DNA from 3 places in the Shinella sp. GW821-FHT10F02 genome. Region 3 is predicted to be linked to each of the others. Evidence: riboswitches for the same ligand, from Rfam matches in the RefSeq annotation. Region 3 holds a riboswitch; each other region holds the start of a gene.
What was found. A riboswitch is a leader RNA that binds a small molecule or an ion and turns the genes downstream of it on or off. The one in region 3 is predicted to bind cobalamin.

Region 1 (5,796 bases), on a different contig from region 3:
CGACTTCACGTTCCCCGCTGCCTGGATCAGCCACGGATGTATGCTTGAAGCAATCCAGAAGAAATTGCACACCCTCATAGCCGTTTCCGCCGTGGGCAAATCCTGAACTTGCGAGAAAACCGATATAGGCCTTGTTGAGTTGTACTCGCCAGGGTTTCTCAGGTCCGTCTGCGGAAACGGCACATTTCGCGCCTTGCGCAGAAATTGCTCCGGGCCCGTTCGTTATGAGCAGCCCGAAAAGCGTTCGAAGGCGATCACAAAATGCGTCGTCGACTGGTCGTCCGGCGATCAATCGCGCGATGCGTCGATCAAAATCCCCGTCGTTTGCATCGGGCAGCACATCCGCGTCGCCGATTGCGCAGATGATTCCGGAGACAATCGTGATGTGCCACGGAAATGCGAGTGCTGTTTCCATGGGAATTCGCCGCCGCGACAAAGCGCTTTTGCAAACGAAGGCCGCGCCAAGAGCCATCACGAAATCCCGTGTCGGGTGTCCCTGATCCCGGTCGAGCAATTCCATAAGTGGCGCCGCTTCGCTCAGATCTTCCAAAGTTTGAAGTAGGGAACGTGCCGCATCATCGACCTCCGGTGCGTAGAGATCGGGCTCTTCAAGCAACTCTTTCCTGGCCGTTTGCATGGTTGTCGCACCAAACAGGAAATCCAAGGCAACCTTTGTGGCCCTCTGTACTGGCCGGGCATGCTGCGGGCCAAGACAAGCAGCGGCAACCGCCATGCCCATATTGCGCATCCCGCCTGTGCCGTGGGCGATGCTGACGGCATCCCGCACTGTGTTGTCGAGTGAGCAACCGCTGGTCAGCATCCCATCTATGACGCGGCTAACGTCGCGATTTGGGCGCTCGCGCAGCAGCGCCAATCCCAGATTTTGGGCGAAGGAGGATTTTGCAAGGTCCAGGACGGAGTTTCCGTGCAGGCGTGCAGAATTTGTTTGGCTGTCGATTTGCGTTGCCCCAGATGCATTTCGCATCGGGCGGCGGGCGAAGGTCGCGCCGATGCTCGCCTTCAGGAGATCTATCTGTCGCGAGAATGGGGCCGGCGCCTGCACAACGGGAAGATCAAGTTGCGGTGGCAGGCCGATGCCTTGGTTGTTTCCCAGCCATGGCTTGAGCGACAAGTCGCCCTTCGGGGGGAAATCGGCGACCTGGCTGTTCAGTTTCATAACAGCGTCCAGGGCAGCCGGAATGTGGGCGATGTTTAAAACAAGCGCTCCCTTGGCGCTGCAGACCGGATTTGCGGGCGTAAACGGCTCCGAACAGCCGAATTGTTCAAGAAACCAGCGTTCCTTGGCAAAAGCATCATCGCCGCTTCCGGCCATTGCACCGGCATGCCCAACCGCGTGCGTCAGGCGCGCCTTCCAGCGCCCAACAACGCATGCCACAACCGGCTTGCTGGCTTGCAGGTGTTGCTCATAATAGCCGCCTGGCTCCACGTAGAGAACTGCGGCGCGTGAGCGCTGGTCATTGTCGAAGGCATGGATGAATTCGGGTGCGGCGAACTGAACATAGCAGTCCTTGCCACTTGAGATCAGCGTCGTGGTTCCCCACCCGGCGCTCGCCAGATAGGTCGCGATCGTTGACGTGAAATTTCCGGAATTCGAGAAGATCGCGATGCTGCCTTTGACCAGGGTCAGTTCAGGGTCATCCCCGCCCAAGGCACCGCCAATTCGCACTCGGTTCCAACTGTCCGCAACACCCAGGCTATTTGCTCCAAAAACGTCGACCTGATGCGCCTGGGCAATGGCCCGGATCTCTCTTGAGTCATGGACCGATACCTTTTCGGTCACAATGACGATCTTCTTGAGATCCGGATTAACGCGCACGAGCTCAGCCACGCCGTCGCGGACAGCGGACGGCGGAAGATAGACAACTCCCGTATCGAATGCGTGCCCCGCGGCCAATCCCTGACGCACATCGTTGAACACCGGAATGTCTCCAATCTCGGTCTTCAAGACCGTGCCAGACCTCCCGGGTGACGTTCCGAAGACAATGCCGCCGCCGGAGAAGACATGGCTAACCGGGGTAACGAGGCGGGACTCCTGCCCGAGGATGTTCAGGACGCACACGCGATCTTGCCGTGTTGCAATTTCGTCCAACTGCCGCACCCCGACGAAATGATGAAACGGTCCGCGCCGCAGCGCGTGCGAGTTCTGCCGTCGATCCATAGGCCAATCCTGCTTCTTGAGATTAGGGAGCGGAAATTCCGGTCGCGAGGTTTCTTGAAATGGCTTCGCGGCCGCCAGTCCTCATCCACGTGTTTGCACACTGCGCGAAATCAACGACTTCACTGAGGGCACTGTCGAAACCGAAGAATCGGTATGGCACGCCAAGCGCATCGAGTGCTTCGGCGAAAGCCCCCATTCCCCGGACAAGATTTGGTCCGCCCCTCCCCACGACGACAAAAAGAGGCGTAGGTCCCGCGCGCGAGAAATGCTCGCGCAGCGCGTCGGCAATCGCACTGAATGTTGTGAAGATATCGGTGTTGTTGGATCGTCCCCCAATCACCAGAAGAACGTTTGCCCTTGAGAGCCAGTGACGAAAACAAATGCTCGCCACGTTCCTCATTTTCTCATACGGAGGATTTCCACCGAAGTCGGTGGAAATTATCGCGTCCTCACCAAGCATCTCGGTTACCAGAGCATTTGCGCCACCACCGAAAGTCGGCGCCAGGATCGTCCCGTTCGGATTGACCACAAAGACGTCGCTTTGCCCCTGGTGCGTCCTGAGCGCATTGATTTCCATTTCGAAATCAGAGCGCTCGACACTAAACAGGTGTTCGGGAAGGTTAAGGCGAGCCACACGGGGATCGTCTCGATCAAACGCGCATTTGAAGTCGCACGCGACGGGCACGAGACGCCCGCCTTCTCCACGAAGAAGGCGTATCGGGTTTATTTCCAGGGTCGAAACGCCGTAGTTCCGAAACAGCTCCCAAAGCCTGGGTAGCGCCTGCACCAGGGGTGAAATGATCTCCGGTGGCGCGCCAAGATCTGCAAGCGCATTCGCTATGACGAAGGCCTTGAGGCCCGTCAGTGCATCAAACGGTATCTCCGCCACCTGGTCATGCGGCAGTTGCTCAATGTCCACGCCGCCGCAGTGGCTGATCGTGACGGTCGGCGCCCGGAATTTCGTGCTGTCGGAAATTGAGAAATATATCTCATGCTCGGAGGGGACATAGGCTTCGTACGTGACCCCATTTGCCTTTACCGAGATCGTTTCGTTCGAGTGCTCCGCAAAGTAGAGGCGTTCTTTCTGTGCGAGCGCAGTCTTCAGGTCGTAGGCGCGGGCCACCAGATTGGCCTTGCCCTTCTTGCCGATAGCGGCACCAAAAACGGGCTTCACGAAAACCGAGCCATGAGCCTCGATCATGGACTTGATTTCACTTTCATCAGCACTCGGCCCCAGCAATGGCGCGTGTTCGAAGCCGACAAGCTTCAACAAGGCCGACCCGTAAAGAAGTCCAGCGATCTGCATTGCATCTCCTCGGTGGAAGCGTGGCGAAAGGATTCTTGGTTGGCTAGAGTTAGCATACGAACGTTCGTTCATAAAATGGTACTTGTCAAGACATCTCCCGGTCCATTCTGCAACGCTGCCCCGTTCCTCTCGCCGAAGGCAAGCATCGGGATTTCTATCTGGGAACGTTTTCGTCGGACGTCGAGCGTTCACTGAAGCTTGCCGGCTATACAAGAAGCGACAGCAGGCGAAGTCGCATCGCCGCTCGCCTTCAACGCCTCATCCATCAATGCTCTCTCTCCAAGTCTCCGTTCAGGCAGGGCCGGCGATTTGAAAATGCCCTGAAGCCCTTCGTTGTCCGGTTGACAGCCCAGCCCGAGACTGTAGGTTCACCGCGTCATGGTTCTCCTGCCTCTGGCAGGAGCTAAGAGGGAATCCGGTGCAAGACCGGAGCTGTCCCGCAACTGTAAGCGGTGAGCCTTTCATCCACTTTGTCACTGGCAGCAATGCCGGGAAGACGGGCGGAGGGCTTGGACCCGCAAGCCAGGAGACCTGCCTGACATTCGATAATTCCGTGGTCGGGGTGTGCCACAGGAATGATGGTCGCTGTCGGCAGATGCCGGGGTCGACCGTCATTTTCAATGCAGCCCCGTGAAACGAGGCAGCGTTGACGACCGACGACACTCCACTTCCCGCGCCGCCGTCCGCGCACGATGCCGTGCTGCTGCTGGCCAAGTCCGCCTTCGCCGCTGCGCCGCACCAGGACATGCAGCGCCTCGCCACGCTTTCCGAGGGTCTCGGCGGCGCTCCGGTCGTGCGTTTCGCCTTCACCGAGCAGGGCACGCCCTCTTTGCGAGAGGCGCTGGCTGGCCTCGTCGACACGAAGGTCGGCAGCGTTCTTCTCATTCCGCTCATGCTGCCGATGGAGCCGAGTTTTTACAACTGGCTGACGAAAACATTGAAACGCTGGCGCGCGGTCGATCCTCGGCCCTGGCCGGCCCTGTCGATTGCCGCGAGCCCGACATCGAGCACGCTGATGGCGCAGCTCATAAAAGACCTCGCTGCGACATCACAGGACCTGGACCTCTCGCCGCCCGCCCGGCCGGCAGCAGAAGGTTCGCTCGTGCCCGCGCATAAGCGCCGCGTCCTGGTCTGCCAGGGCGGCCCGTGCAATTCGGCCGGCGCGGATGCCATCTGGGGTCACCTGCGCAACGAGCAGGAACGGCAGAAGCTGCGCGTGACCGGTGATGGTGTCATGACTGCCAAATCCACCTGTCTCGGCCCCTGCAACCTCGCGCCCGTCCTCCAGGTCTTCCCGGAAGGGACCTATTACGGCGGCGTCACCGAGGAGGCTGTCGACCGGATCATCGCCGACCATCTTCTCGGCGGCCGGGTCGTCGAGGACTTCGCCTATCACCCGACCGGCCGCAAGCAGCGGCTTCGCCATCTTCCCGAACAGAACTGAAGGAGAGACCATGTCGTTCAAAATCCTTTCGCCCCTGGCTGCGGCCTGGCTCGCCGCGCTCGCCATCGGCGGCCCGAGCCCGGCACTCGCCGGCGAGCCCTTGCATGTCGGTGCCACCTACATCACGAGCGGGCTGGATCCGGCCAAGGGCTCGAATGGCTGGGCGCTCGTCAGCCATGGCGTCGGCGAAAATCTCTTCACCGTCGATAAGGACGGCAAGCTGGTGCCGGCGCTTGCGGATAAGGCCGAACGCACGGGCGATCTCACCTGGACCGTGACTTTGAAACCTGGCCGGCTGTTTTCCGACGGCTCGCCGGTGACGGCGGACGCACTCGCCGCCGGCTTCGGCCATACCTTCGCTACCAACAAGGCGGCGCTCGCGACAGGCGGCAAGCTGACCTTCGAAGCGGCCGACGATCTGACGCTCAAAATCACGACGGAAAAGCCGGTCTCCTTCCTCCAGGCGCTCTTCGCCGAATGGCCGCTCATCGCCTACAAGCCCGCCGGCGACGGCGCTGCCGTCTTTACCGGTCCCTACCGGATCGCAGATTTCAAGGCGGATACATCTCTGACGCTGGAACCGAACGCCCATTTCACAGGCGCCGAGACCCGCTCGTCAGTCGATTTCCGTCGATTCGGTGACGCCCAGAGCATGACGCTCGCGCTGGAGTCGGGCGAGCTCGACCTCGCCTTCGGCCTGCCCTCTGAGGTGGTGAGCCGGCTGAGGGCCAATCCCGACCTGACGATCAAGTCCTTCCCGGTCGGCTACCAATATCTCGCCTTCCTCAACACGGGCCGGCCGGCACTGGCCGATGTGAAGGTGCGTCAGGCGCTCGACCTCGCCTTCGATCGCAAGGAACTGGCGGC
Region 2 (5,796 bases), on a different contig from region 3:
GCGGCGCGGATATCGGAGAAGACGCGGTGCACATGGGCGCGCGCGACGATGTCGTTGCGGCGCGGCATGACGCCGGAGATCAGCGACAGCGTCGGGGCGACGAAGAGCAGGAAGATCAGCACGAGCTGCCAGATCAGCGCCTGGCGCGGCTCCATATAGTACCAGCCCATGACGGAGGCGACGAGCCAGCCGATCGGGATGAGGCTGCGGCGCAGGTTATCGTACATCTTCCAGCGGCCGAGCATGGAAATGCCGCTCGACGGGCCGAAAATATAGGGCAGAAGCTGCCAGTCGCCGCGCGCCCAGCGATGCTGGCGCGAGGTTTCGACGCCGTAGCGGGTCGGGAAGTCCTCCACCAGCTCGACATCCGTCACCAGCGCGCATCGCGCCAGCGAGCCTTCGAGAAGGTCGTGGCTGAGCACCGAGTTCTCCTCGATGCGGCCCTTCACCGAGGCCTCGAAAGCGTCGACGTGATAGAGGCCCTTGCCCGTGAAGGTGCCTTCGCCGACGAAGTCCTGGTAGACGTCGGACACGGTGAAGACATAGGGGTCGATGCCGCGGTCGGCGGAGAAGATACGCTGGAAGGTCGAGGCTTCCTTGCCCGTCGTCAGCGAGGGCGTCACGCGCGGCTGCAAGATGCTGTAGCCGGCGGTGACCTCGCCCTTGTCCGCGTCGATGACCGGACGGTTGATCGGGTGGTGCAGCTTGCCGACGAGCTTCGTCACCGCATCGCGCATCAGGCGCGTGTCGGAATCGAGCGTCATGACGTATTTCACATCCGCCGGCACGATGTTGGCGCCCGGCAGGAAGGTCGTGTCGCCATCACCGCGCAGAAGCAGGTTCAGCTCGTGCAGCTTGCCGCGCTTGCGCTCCCAGCCCATCCAGCAGCCTTCGGACGGGTTGAACAGCCGGCGGCGGTGCAGCAGGTAGAAGCGCGTGCGGCCGTCATAGGCGTAACGCGCCGAAAGGGTGGCGATCTCGCGCTTGGCATAGTCGAGCACGTCGAGATCGGCGGGAGTCTCCTCCGACGAACTGTCGGCCCAGTCGCTGAGCAGCGAGAAATAGATCTCGCCGCGCGGATTGGCGAGATAGTGGACTTCGAGATTGCGCACCAGCTCATCGACATGGTCGCGCTTGGAAATCAGACAGGGCACCACGACGAGCGTGCGCGCATCCTCCGGAATCCCGTCCTTGAATTCATAGCCGACGAGGCGCGACGGCGTGACGAAGAAGGTGACGAGCGTGTTGAACAGGCCCGTCGCCCCTTCGGAGGCCGGCAGCGCGAAGAGGATCAGCATGATCAGCCAGGCGCCGTCCGGAATGTCGAGCTGATCGAGGAAATAATAGACCGCGATCATCGCGAGCAGCGTCAGGATGATGTTCGGCCCGGCAATGGCGAACCAGTCGAGCCGGCGCCCGAAGCGCACGACGCGCTGGACGATCGAGGGGCTGTAGTCGATGCGCTTTTCGAGCAGCTTGCGCTTCTTGCCGACGAGGAAGGAGGCGACATTGGCCTGGTATTCGAGATCGTCCGCATTGGCCGCGGCGTCTTCCGCCGTCATGGCCAGCGCGATCTCGGTCACTTCCAGCTCAGTCTTGCCGGAGCGGCGGGCAAAACGCTCGATCGTGTTGCGGTATTTGTTGCGCGAGCCGAAATCGAGGTCGCTATAGTCCGAACCCTGCCGCAGCGCCTCGTCGAGACGGCTGACGCTTTCGAACCAGACCGGCCATTCCGTGTCGTCGACCGACCGCAGGCTCTTGATCAGCGAGCTCATCGTCACGTTGCCGGAGGAAAGCCGGTTGTTCTCCGCGACGATCAGCTCTTCGAGATCCGTGCCGCGGCTTTCGATCTTGCGCTCCAGCCACTGGATCACCGCGCCGGAGGCCTGGAGGCCGTCGCGCAGGCGATAAAGAAGCTGGATGACGAAGGTGTTGTCCTCGACGAAGCTCTCCATCGACTGGAGATGCGCGATGCACTTTTCCGGATCGTTGAGGCGGATCAGCTCATCGGCCACTTCGTTCGCCTTGAAGCGCATTTTTCGCGAGCGCTCGACGCGGCTCGATATGCGCCGCAGGTTTTCGAGCAGCACGAAGCGGATGAAGGAGGGCAGGGCCCAGAGTTCGCCGATCTTCAGCGCATCGAGCTTCTGGAAGCCCTGCACGAAGGACGTCAGCCCCTCATGCGAGACGCCGCTATGGGTATGCGCGACATAGAGCCAGGCGAGCGCCAGCGTGCGCGGCACCACCTGCCCCTCGATCTGAATGGTCGGGAGCTGGCGGTAGAACCGACGGGGGAAGTCGCGCCGGACCTCCTGGATCGCCTCTTCGACGACATAATAGTTGTCGAGCAGCCATTCTGCGGCGGGCGTGATCTGGGCGCCGGCTTCTACATCCTTGGCCGTCGCCTGGTAGACGCGAAAGATCTCCTTCTCGTTTTCCTTGTGCCGGGCACGGAATTCGAAGGGCTGGAAGCCGGGCAGCGCCGCGGTCTTGTCGCGCGCCAGTGCTTCACCGCAATCGGCGAGCTCCTCCAGCGACAGATAGGTGGCGCGGATCGAATCGTTATAATCGATCTGCTTGGCGTCGGCGTCGCGCGAAGGGGCTTGCGGCGTATTGTGAAGGGGCATGTTTCTGATTCTGGATCCGGCCATATGGAACCATCCGGCAACGGCCTTTGCGCCGAACGGTTTGTTGCGGGCAGGCTTCATCTCGGTGCCGCGATCAGCCATGAGACCATACGGCGCCCGGATGGCGCGAATGGAATGGACATGGCTCAGGCGACACGCTGCTTGGCATCCTGGCCGCGTGGTGCATGAAAACGGCATTTTTTAGCCGCAAGGACAGAGACTTGCAACATGTCAACATGACCGGATGGCGCAGCATCGACCCTCATTTGTGGTTTTGGTGAATCGCACGACCCGGATGGGGCCGCACGAGCGCATAGGACAGGCGGATGCCAAATGCATGACATGGGGAAAAGTTCCGGACCTCGTGCGAAGCCCGATCCCGCCATTGACTTGGCAGCCCCGCCACGCCAGCTTGGCGCCGTCAGGGTCTTCCGAGTCGAAACGGCTCGGAGGCTAAGAGGGAAGCCGGTGCGATGCTCAAGAAAAGCATCAAGACCGGCGCTGCCCCCGCAACTGTGAACGGCGAGTTTCTGTCGAAGGATGCCACTGGTTTTTGAACCGGGAAGGCGAGACAGGGGCGACGACCCGCAAGCCAGGAGACCTGCCCTGACAGCTGTAACGTCCATGGGCGGGGTGTCCCAAGGGTGCGCCTGCTTCCGCATGCGTGCGTCCGGTCATCCCCCAATTCACCGATTGGGGAAACAATGCTTGCCAATACCGACCACGGCCTCTCCGGCACCGGAAAGCCGGAATCCATCTTCATCTCCTGGCTGCTCTGGCAACCGCGCGGCGCCGATCTTGCCGTCGAAGCGCTGAAGGAAGTGCGCAAGCTCGCGCGCTACGAGGGCATCGATCCCGATATCGTGCGCCTGAGGGCGCTGTTCGCCTCGCTTGCCGGCGCGCGCGGGGCGGTGCACTGACGGCTTAACGCATAAAGACATATTGACATAAAGATATCTTTATGTGATCTCCGGTGTAGTATGATGACACCGGAGGGCTTTGCCATGGCCAATTCGCACCTGGACACCCTGTTCGGCCCCGAACTGCCACGCCGCGACGGCAGCGAGGTTCTCGCCGCCCTGCAGGCCGCCGCCCGCGAGCGCATCCTGGTGCTCGACGGCGCCATGGGCACGGAAATCCAGACGCTGAAGCTGGTGGAAGACGATTTCCGCGGCGACCGTTTCGGCGATTGCGCCTGCCACCAGCAGGGCAACAACGACCTCCTGACGCTGACCCAGCCCGGCGCGATCGAGGACATCCACTATCGCTACGCGCTCGCCGGCGCCGATATCCTCGAAACCAACACCTTCTCCTCCACCACCATCGCCCAGGCCGATTACGGCATGGAGGACATGGTCTATGAACTGAACCGCGACGGCGCGCGCCTTGCGCGCCGCGCCGGCCTGCGCGCCGAGCAAAAGGACGGCCGCCGCCGCTTCGTCGCCGGCGCGCTCGGCCCGACGAACCGCACCGCCTCCATTTCGCCCGACGTCAACAATCCCGGCTACCGCGCCGTCACCTTCGACGACCTGCGCACGGCCTATGCCGAGCAGGTCCGCGGCCTGATCGACGGCGGCGCCGATATCATCCTGATCGAGACGATCTTCGACACGCTGAATGCCAAGGCCGCGATCTTCGCCACCCGCGAAGTCTTCGAGGAAAAAGACATTCACCTGCCGGTGATGATCTCCGGCACGATCACCGACCTTTCCGGCCGCACGCTCTCCGGCCAGACGCCGGAGGCCTTCTGGAACTCGGTGCGCCACGCCGATCCCTTCTCCATCGGCCTCAACTGCGCGCTCGGCGCCAACGCCATGCGCGCCCACCTCGCCGAAATCTCCTCCGTCGCGCAAACCTTCGTCTGCGCCTATCCCAATGCCGGCCTGCCGAACGCCTTTGGCCAGTATGACGAGACGCCGGACGAGATGGCCGCCCAGATCGAAGGGTTTATGCGCGATGGCTTGGTCAACATCGTCGGCGGCTGCTGCGGCTCGACGCCGGACCACATCCGCGCCATCGCCGCGGCCGCCGCGCGCCATGCGCCCCGCGAAATCCCGGACATCCCGCGCCACATGCGCCTCTCCGGCCTCGAACCCTTCACGCTGACCGACGCCATTCCCTTCGTGAATGTCGGCGAGCGCACCAACGTCACGGGCTCGGCGAAATTCCGCAAGCTGATCACCGCCGGCGACTACGCCGCCGCCCTCGACGTCGCCCGCGACCAGGTGGCGAACGGCGCGCAGATCATCGACATCAACATGGACGAGGGCCTGATCGATTCCGCCCGGGCCATGACGGAATATGTCAACCTGATCGCCGCCGAGCCGGATATCGCCCGCGTTCCCCTGATGATCGACTCATCGAAATGGGAGGTGATCGAGGCCGGCCTGAAATGCGTGCAGGGCAAGCCGCTGGTCAACTCGATCTCGCTGAAGGAAGGCGAAGAGGCCTTCCTGCACCACGCCAAGCTCGTGCGCGCCTACGGCGCCGCCGTCGTCGTCATGGCCTTCGACGAGACCGGCCAGGCCGACACGAAGGCGCGCAAGGTGGACATCTGCACCCGCGCCTACAAGCTCCTCACCGAAGTCGCCGGCCTCGCACCGGAAGACATCGTCTTCGACCCGAACATCTTTGCGGTCGCGACCGGCATCGAGGAACACGACAATTACGGCGTCGACTTCATCGAGGCGACCGGTGAAATCACCTCCACCCTGCCGCATGTCCACATTTCCGGCGGCGTCTCCAACCTCTCCTTCTCCTTCCGCGGCAACGAGCCGGTGCGCGAAGCCATGCACGCCGTCTTCCTCTACCACGCCATCCAGGCGGGCATGGACATGGGCATCGTCAATGCCGGCCAGCTCGCCGTCTACGATACGATCGAACCGGACCTGCGCGAGGCCTGCGAGGACGTGGTGCTGAACCGCGCGCCCAAGGGCGGCGGCACCGCCACCGAACGCCTGCTGGAAATCGCCGAGCGCTTCAAGGGAGCGGCCGGCAAGGAGGCCAAGGAGCGTGACCTCGCCTGGCGCGACTGGGCCGTCGAAAAGCGGCTCGAACACGCGCTGGTCAACGGCATCACCGAATTCGTCGAGGCCGACACGGAAGAAGCCCGCCAGAACGCCGAGCGCCCGCTGCACGTCATCGAAGGCCCGCTGATGGCCGGCATGAA
Region 3 (5,796 bases):
TTTCGAGAAAGACGCTGGCGACCTTCTTCTTCAGCGGATCGGCGGAGGCGTATTGCTCCATGATCAGCGCGGATTTCCGCTGCAAAAACTCGTTTTCCTCCGACCAGCGATAGGCGTCGTCGACATCCGGCGTCGAGCACAGGGTAGAGAAGATCGAGGAATAGGAGCGTGCATGCACCGCCTCCATGAAGGCGACGTTGGAGAGCACGGCCTCCTCATGCGGCGTGGCGGCGTCTTCCATCAGCCGCACGGAGCCGACACCGTTCTGGATCGTGTCGAGCAGGGTCAGCCCGGTGAAGACGCGGATGGTGAGCTGCTGCTCCTCCGGCCGCAGGGTCGCCCAGGAGGGGATGTCGTTGGAGAGCGGCACCTTTTCCGGCAGCCAGAAGTTTCCGGTGAGCCGGTTCCAGACTTCGAGGTCCTTGTCGTCCTCGATGCGGTTCCAATTGATGGCGCGCACGGCGGCGGCTGCCTTCGGGGCCTTGGTCTTCACTTGGATGTTCATGGTCTTCCCCGATGTCACAGCGCGCAGGAAACGCAGCCCTGCACTTCCGTGCCGGACAGCGCCATCTGGCGAAGGCGGATGTAGTAGATGGTCTTGATGCCCTTCTTCCAGGCGTAGATCTGCGCCCGGTTGATGTCGCGCGTCGTCGCCGTGTCGCGGAAGAACAGCGTCAGCGACAGACCCTGGTCGACATGCTGGGTCGCCGCCGCATAGGTGTCGATGATCTTCTCCGGGCCGATCTCGTAGGCGTCCTGATAGTAATCGAGATTGTCGTTCGTCATGAAGGCCGCCGGGTAATAGACGCGGCCGATCTTGCCTTCCTTGCGGATCTCGATCTTCGAGACGATCGGGTGGATCGAGGAGGTCGAGTGGTTGATATAGGAGATCGAGCCCGTCGGCGGCACGGCCTGGAGGTTCTGGTTATAGAGCCCGCCATCCATGACGGCCTTCTTCAGTTCCAGCCAGTCCTCCTGTGTCGGGATATGGATGCCGGCCTCCTCGAAAATGCCCCGCACCTTCTCCGTCGCCGGCAGCCATTCGGCCTCGGTGTATTTGTCGAAATACTCGCCGGAGGCGTATTTCGAATTCTCGAAACCCTTGAAGCTGACGCCCTTTTCGACCGCCAGGCGGTTGGAGGCGCGCACGGCGTGGTACGTCACGGTGTAGAAATAGATATTGGTGAAATCGATGCCTTCTTCCGAGCCATAAAAAATGCGCTCGCGGGCGAGATAGCCGTGCAGGTTCATCTGGCCAAGGCCGATGGCGTGGCTGTCGTCATTGCCTTTCTCGACGGAGGGAACCGAGGAGATATGGCTCATCTCGGAGACCGCCGTCAGCGCGCGGATCGAGGTCTCGATCGTCTGGCCGAAGTCGGGTGAGTCCATGGCCGCTGCAATGTTGAGCGAGCCGAGATTGCAGGAAATGTCCTTGCCCATTTTCGAATAGGACAGGTCGTCGTTGAACTCGCTCGCCTCGCTCACCTGCAGGATCTCCGAGCAGAGATTGCTCATCGAGATGCGCCCGGCGATGGGATTCGCACGGTTCACCGTGTCCTCGAACATGATGTAGGGATAACCGCTCTCGAACTGGATTTCGGCGATGACCTGGAAGAAGTCGCGCGCCTTGATCTTCTTCTTCTTGATGCGGGCGTCCTCGACCATCTCGCGGTACTTTTCCGTCACCGATATCTCGCTGAAGGCCACGCCATAGACGCGCTCCACGTCATGCGGCGAGAACAGGTACATGTCCTCGTTGTTCTTCGCGAGCTCGAAGGTGATGTCGGGGATGACCACGCCGAGCGACAGGGTCTTGATGCGGATCTTCTCGTCGGCATTTTCGCGCTTGGTGTCGAGGAAGCGCATGATGTCCGGGTGGTGGGCGTTGAGATAGACCGCGCCCGCACCCTGCCGCGCGCCAAGCTGGTTGGCGTAAGAGAAAGAATCCTCCAGCAGCTTCATCACCGGAATGACACCGGAGGACTGGTTTTCGATCTGCTTGATCGGCGCGCCCATCTCGCGAAGGTTGGTCAGCGACAAAGCCACCCCACCGCCGCGCTTGGAAAGCTGGAGCGCCGAATTGATCGAGCGGCCGATGCTCTCCATGTTGTCTTCGATGCGCAGCAGGAAGCACGAGACCAGCTCGCCACGCTGCTTCTTGCCGGCATTGAGGAAGGTCGGCGTCGCGGGCTGGAAGCGGCCGGAAATGACCTCGTCGACGAGGTCGCGGGCCAGCGCCTCGTTGCCGCGGGCCAGCGCCAGCGCCACCATGCAGATGCGGTCCTCGTAACGCTCCAGATAGCGCTTCCCGTCAAAGGTCTTCAGCGTATAGGACGTGTAATATTTGAAGGCGCCGAGGAAGGTCGGGAAGCGGAACTTCTTGTCATAGGCGTGGTCGAACAGATCGCGCACGAAGTTGAACGAATACTGGTCCAGCACCTCCTGCTCGTAATAGCCTTCCGTCACCAGATATTCGAGTTTCTCCCGAAGATTATGGAAGAACACGGTGTTCTGGTTGACGTGCTGGAGGAAATATTGCTTGGCCGCGAGCCGGTCCTTGTCGAGCTGGATTTTTCCTCCCTCGTCATAAAGGTTCAGCATCGCATTGAGGGCGTGGTAATCCAGCGCCGTGATTTCCGGGACCTTCGCCGGCTTGTCGAGCGTCATCGTGTCCAAAATCGTTCCAATCCGTCTTTGACATTGGCGACGTCCTCCGCGGTGCCCAGAAGCTCGAAGCGGTAGAGATACGGCACCCCGCATTTGGCGGAGATGACATCGCCGGCGATCCCGAAGGTCGCGCCGAAATTGCTGTTGCCCGCGGCAATCACGCCGCGAAGGTGCGACCGGTTGTCCGCATCGTTGAGGAAGCGGATCACCTGCTTGGGCACGGCGCCTTTCCCGTCCTCGCCGCAATAGGTCGGCACGACGAGCACGAAGGGTGCTGCGGCCTTCAGCGCCTCATCGGCGCGAAGGGGAATGCGGGCGGCGGAAAGGCCGAGCTTGGCGACGAAGCGATGGGTGTTTTCCGACCGCGTGGAAAAATAGACGAGATCGCCCATCGCCCGAAGCTCAGGCGAGCGCGCTGATCATGTCGGGGCGGAAGCCGGCCCAATGCTGCTCGCCGGCAACCACCACCGGAACCTGCCGGTAACCGAGGCCCTGGACGAGCGCGAAGGCGTCGCTGTCCTCGGAAATATCGACGACGCTGTAATCGATGCCCTGGCGGTCGAGCGCGCGGGTGGTCGCGGTGCACTGGACGCAGGCGGGCTTGCTGTAAACGGTGATGGACATGGTTTTCCTCGTGACTTGGCAATTGGACATGGGGCAATCGGGCATGGGAAATCGTCCGGTCATCCGCCGATGGCCGTGCGATGGACTGGGAATGGATCAGGCAGCCGCAGGCGTGCAGCCGGGATTACCGCCTACTCGCGCGGATATGCTGGAAACTGTATCGACATGGACTTCACCCCGAAGCAATTCATGCGGGGGCCATTCGGGAAACGACAGGGCGGCATCATTCCGCAACCCACCGTTCGCCTGCCGGGCACCCCGCCCGTGGACGTTCATGCGCGAGGCAGGTCTCCTGGCTTGCGGGTCGGCGCATCCGTTCACCTTCCCAAGGCATTTGCGCCCCAGTGGCTTATCGAACGAACGCTCGCCGCTTACAGTTGCGGGGGCAGCTCCGGATTGACAGGACCATCATGGCCCCACCGGATTCCCGTCTTAGCTTCCGATCCTCTCGAATCGGAAGAACCTCGAACACAAGATATAGTAGACGAGGTAAAAAATGCGTCAACAACTATGATGTGTCGCCGCAATATCGCTTGGGGATAAGGAAGGCGCATGCCGGAAAATCCGGCACGCCCAAGGCTTACGCCCTGCCGTTCGGCCGGCTGATCTCGTCCAGATACCAGTCGATATAGCGCAGCTCGTTCTGCTCCATCGGCGCGATCGGACCGGGCACGAAATAATGCGACTGCACGCCGCGCGCCGTGTGCTCGATGATCGCCTTGTCTTCCGCCGTCGTGACCTTCCAGAGCCAGGTGAGCTTTTCGAGGTCGTAATCCGTGCCCTCTTCCGCCTTGCCGTCGACGAGCCAGATCAGCTCCATCTCGCAGCTCTGCGCGGTCTTGGGGATGAAGCGGTAGATCATGCCGTGGTCGGGATAACAGACGAGGAAGGTCGTGCCGCCGAGATGGATGGAGGTGACGCCGCCGTCGAAATCGGAAAAGCGGCCCATCAGCGGCGCGACCGCCGTGCCGTCCTCGCTGCCGCTCTGCACACCGTCATAAAGCGCATAGCGGAAGGCATGGATCGCCTCGCGGCCCTCGCGCGACGTCTGCCAATGGTTGCCGGAGCCGACCTCGATGCCGAGCGCGCAGGTGCGCTCCTCCATCGCGGCGTTCAACGCCTCGATCATGTGCAGCGGCTGCTCCAGCGCGTGGGTCTGCGAATATTCCGGATGCGCCGGGCCGCAATGGTAACACTCGACATAGTTTTCCACGGCGAGCTTCCAGTTGGCATCGACCGGATAGGTTTCGCGGTGCGCGATCTTCGCGCTCGCCCAGCCATATTGCCCGCAGGTCGCATGCAGCAGGCGCTCCACCTCGGAAAAATCGAGCGGCTCGTCGGCAAAGGAGATGAAGATCAGCCCCTCGACGACGCGCACATGCAGCGTCTTCAGCCCATGGTCCTCGCGCTTGAAATCCTTCGGCATCAGGCGGGCGGCCCGCAGGCTGCCGTCATTGCCGTAGGTCCAGGCGTGGTAGGGACAGACGAAGACGCGCGCATTGCCCTTCTGCTTGGTGCAGACTTCCGCCCCGCGATGGCGACAGACGTTGAGGATCGCATTGATCGAGCCATTCGCCGCCCGGGTGACGATCACCTGCTCGGTATCGATGCGGAAAACCTCGAAATCGTTGATGTTCGGAATGACGCTCTCATGCGCGATGCAATGCCAGTGGCGGCGAAACACCCGCTCCATGTCGCGCTGGTAGATGTCCGGATCCTGGTAGAACGCGCGGGCGAGGCCGTGCCCCGGCCGATGGTCCGCCACAAGGCGGTCGATACGGTCGGCGATGTTGTCGATTACGGCTTCGGCGATATGTGCCATACCAGCGGACCCCTCAATGGCTTTTTCTCGCGGCAGTATCCAGAGGATAAAACCTCCCGGCAAGATGACCGGAAGGCCACGATTAATCGACATAGTCGATTAGCGCCCCCGCGGACGCCACGCGCCCGCCGCGTCCCGATGGCCCACATTTCGCGAATTTCGACAGGGCCTCGGCCGTCTCTATGATAGGTCTGCGCGTTCCGGGCAAAGCCCAGGGGCACATTCCACCGGGCCGGCAGAGGTGCACATGTTTCGAATTCTGTACCAGGGCGACATCTTCGCCGACTATTTCCAGATTTACCTGCGCGACGAAGCGCATGCGGACCTGCCCGACGACTACACGGAAGAGACGATCGCGTGCCACCTCATGGCCGGGCCGCATGCCGTCATCCTTCACACCGTGCGCAAAATGATGGTGCCGGTCTGCGTCGAATGGCACCAGCAGCGCCCGGACCTCGATCTCGACAGCCACCAGCACGTCGTCGAGGCGGGCATCGCCTGCCCGTCGGGCCAATTGGTGCTTGCCGGCATGACCGAAAACGAAATGGACTCTCCGCGGCTTGCCGTGAAGGCGGGTCCGCTCGGCATTCGCGCCAGCCTCGCCGGCCTCGACACGCTCAGCACCGACGGGCTGGAAGGCGACGACCGTTACCTCTTGCAGCTTTGGCCCGGGGTGGAGGCGA

Region 1: linked by a shared signal. The riboswitch ahead of AC1RWL_RS31985 ((2Fe-2S) ferredoxin domain-containing protein) and the one ahead of nrdH (glutaredoxin-like protein NrdH) in region 3 are both predicted to bind cobalamin.
Region 2: linked by a shared signal. The riboswitch ahead of AC1RWL_RS17090 (hypothetical protein) and the one ahead of nrdH (glutaredoxin-like protein NrdH) in region 3 are both predicted to bind cobalamin.

The regions. Positions count from the first base shown of each region.
Region 1 is NZ_JBXASL010000019.1:3,784-9,579, reverse strand. It holds gene AC1RWL_RS31995 (CoA-binding protein) at 1-2,179, opposite strand, end outside; gene AC1RWL_RS31990 (ATP citrate lyase citrate-binding domain-containing protein) at 2,202-3,485, opposite strand; cobalamin riboswitch at 3,847-4,038, shown strand; gene AC1RWL_RS31985 ((2Fe-2S) ferredoxin domain-containing protein) at 4,132-4,929, shown strand; gene AC1RWL_RS31980 (ABC transporter substrate-binding protein) at 4,940-5,796, shown strand, end outside.
Region 2 is NZ_JBXASL010000005.1:186,181-191,976, reverse strand. It holds gene AC1RWL_RS17095 (glycoside hydrolase family 94 protein) at 1-2,627, opposite strand, end outside; cobalamin riboswitch at 3,035-3,250, shown strand; gene AC1RWL_RS17090 (hypothetical protein) at 3,332-3,547, shown strand; gene metH (methionine synthase) at 3,632-5,796, shown strand, end outside.
Region 3 is NZ_JBXASL010000007.1:310,208-316,003, forward strand. It holds gene nrdF (class 1b ribonucleoside-diphosphate reductase subunit beta) at 1-505, opposite strand, end outside; gene nrdE (class 1b ribonucleoside-diphosphate reductase subunit alpha) at 520-2,667, opposite strand; gene nrdI (class Ib ribonucleoside-diphosphate reductase assembly flavoprotein NrdI) at 2,664-3,059, opposite strand; gene nrdH (glutaredoxin-like protein NrdH) at 3,070-3,291, opposite strand; cobalamin riboswitch at 3,557-3,773, opposite strand; gene AC1RWL_RS22790 (aromatic ring-hydroxylating oxygenase subunit alpha) at 3,872-5,113, opposite strand; gene AC1RWL_RS22795 (hypothetical protein) at 5,361-5,796, shown strand, end outside.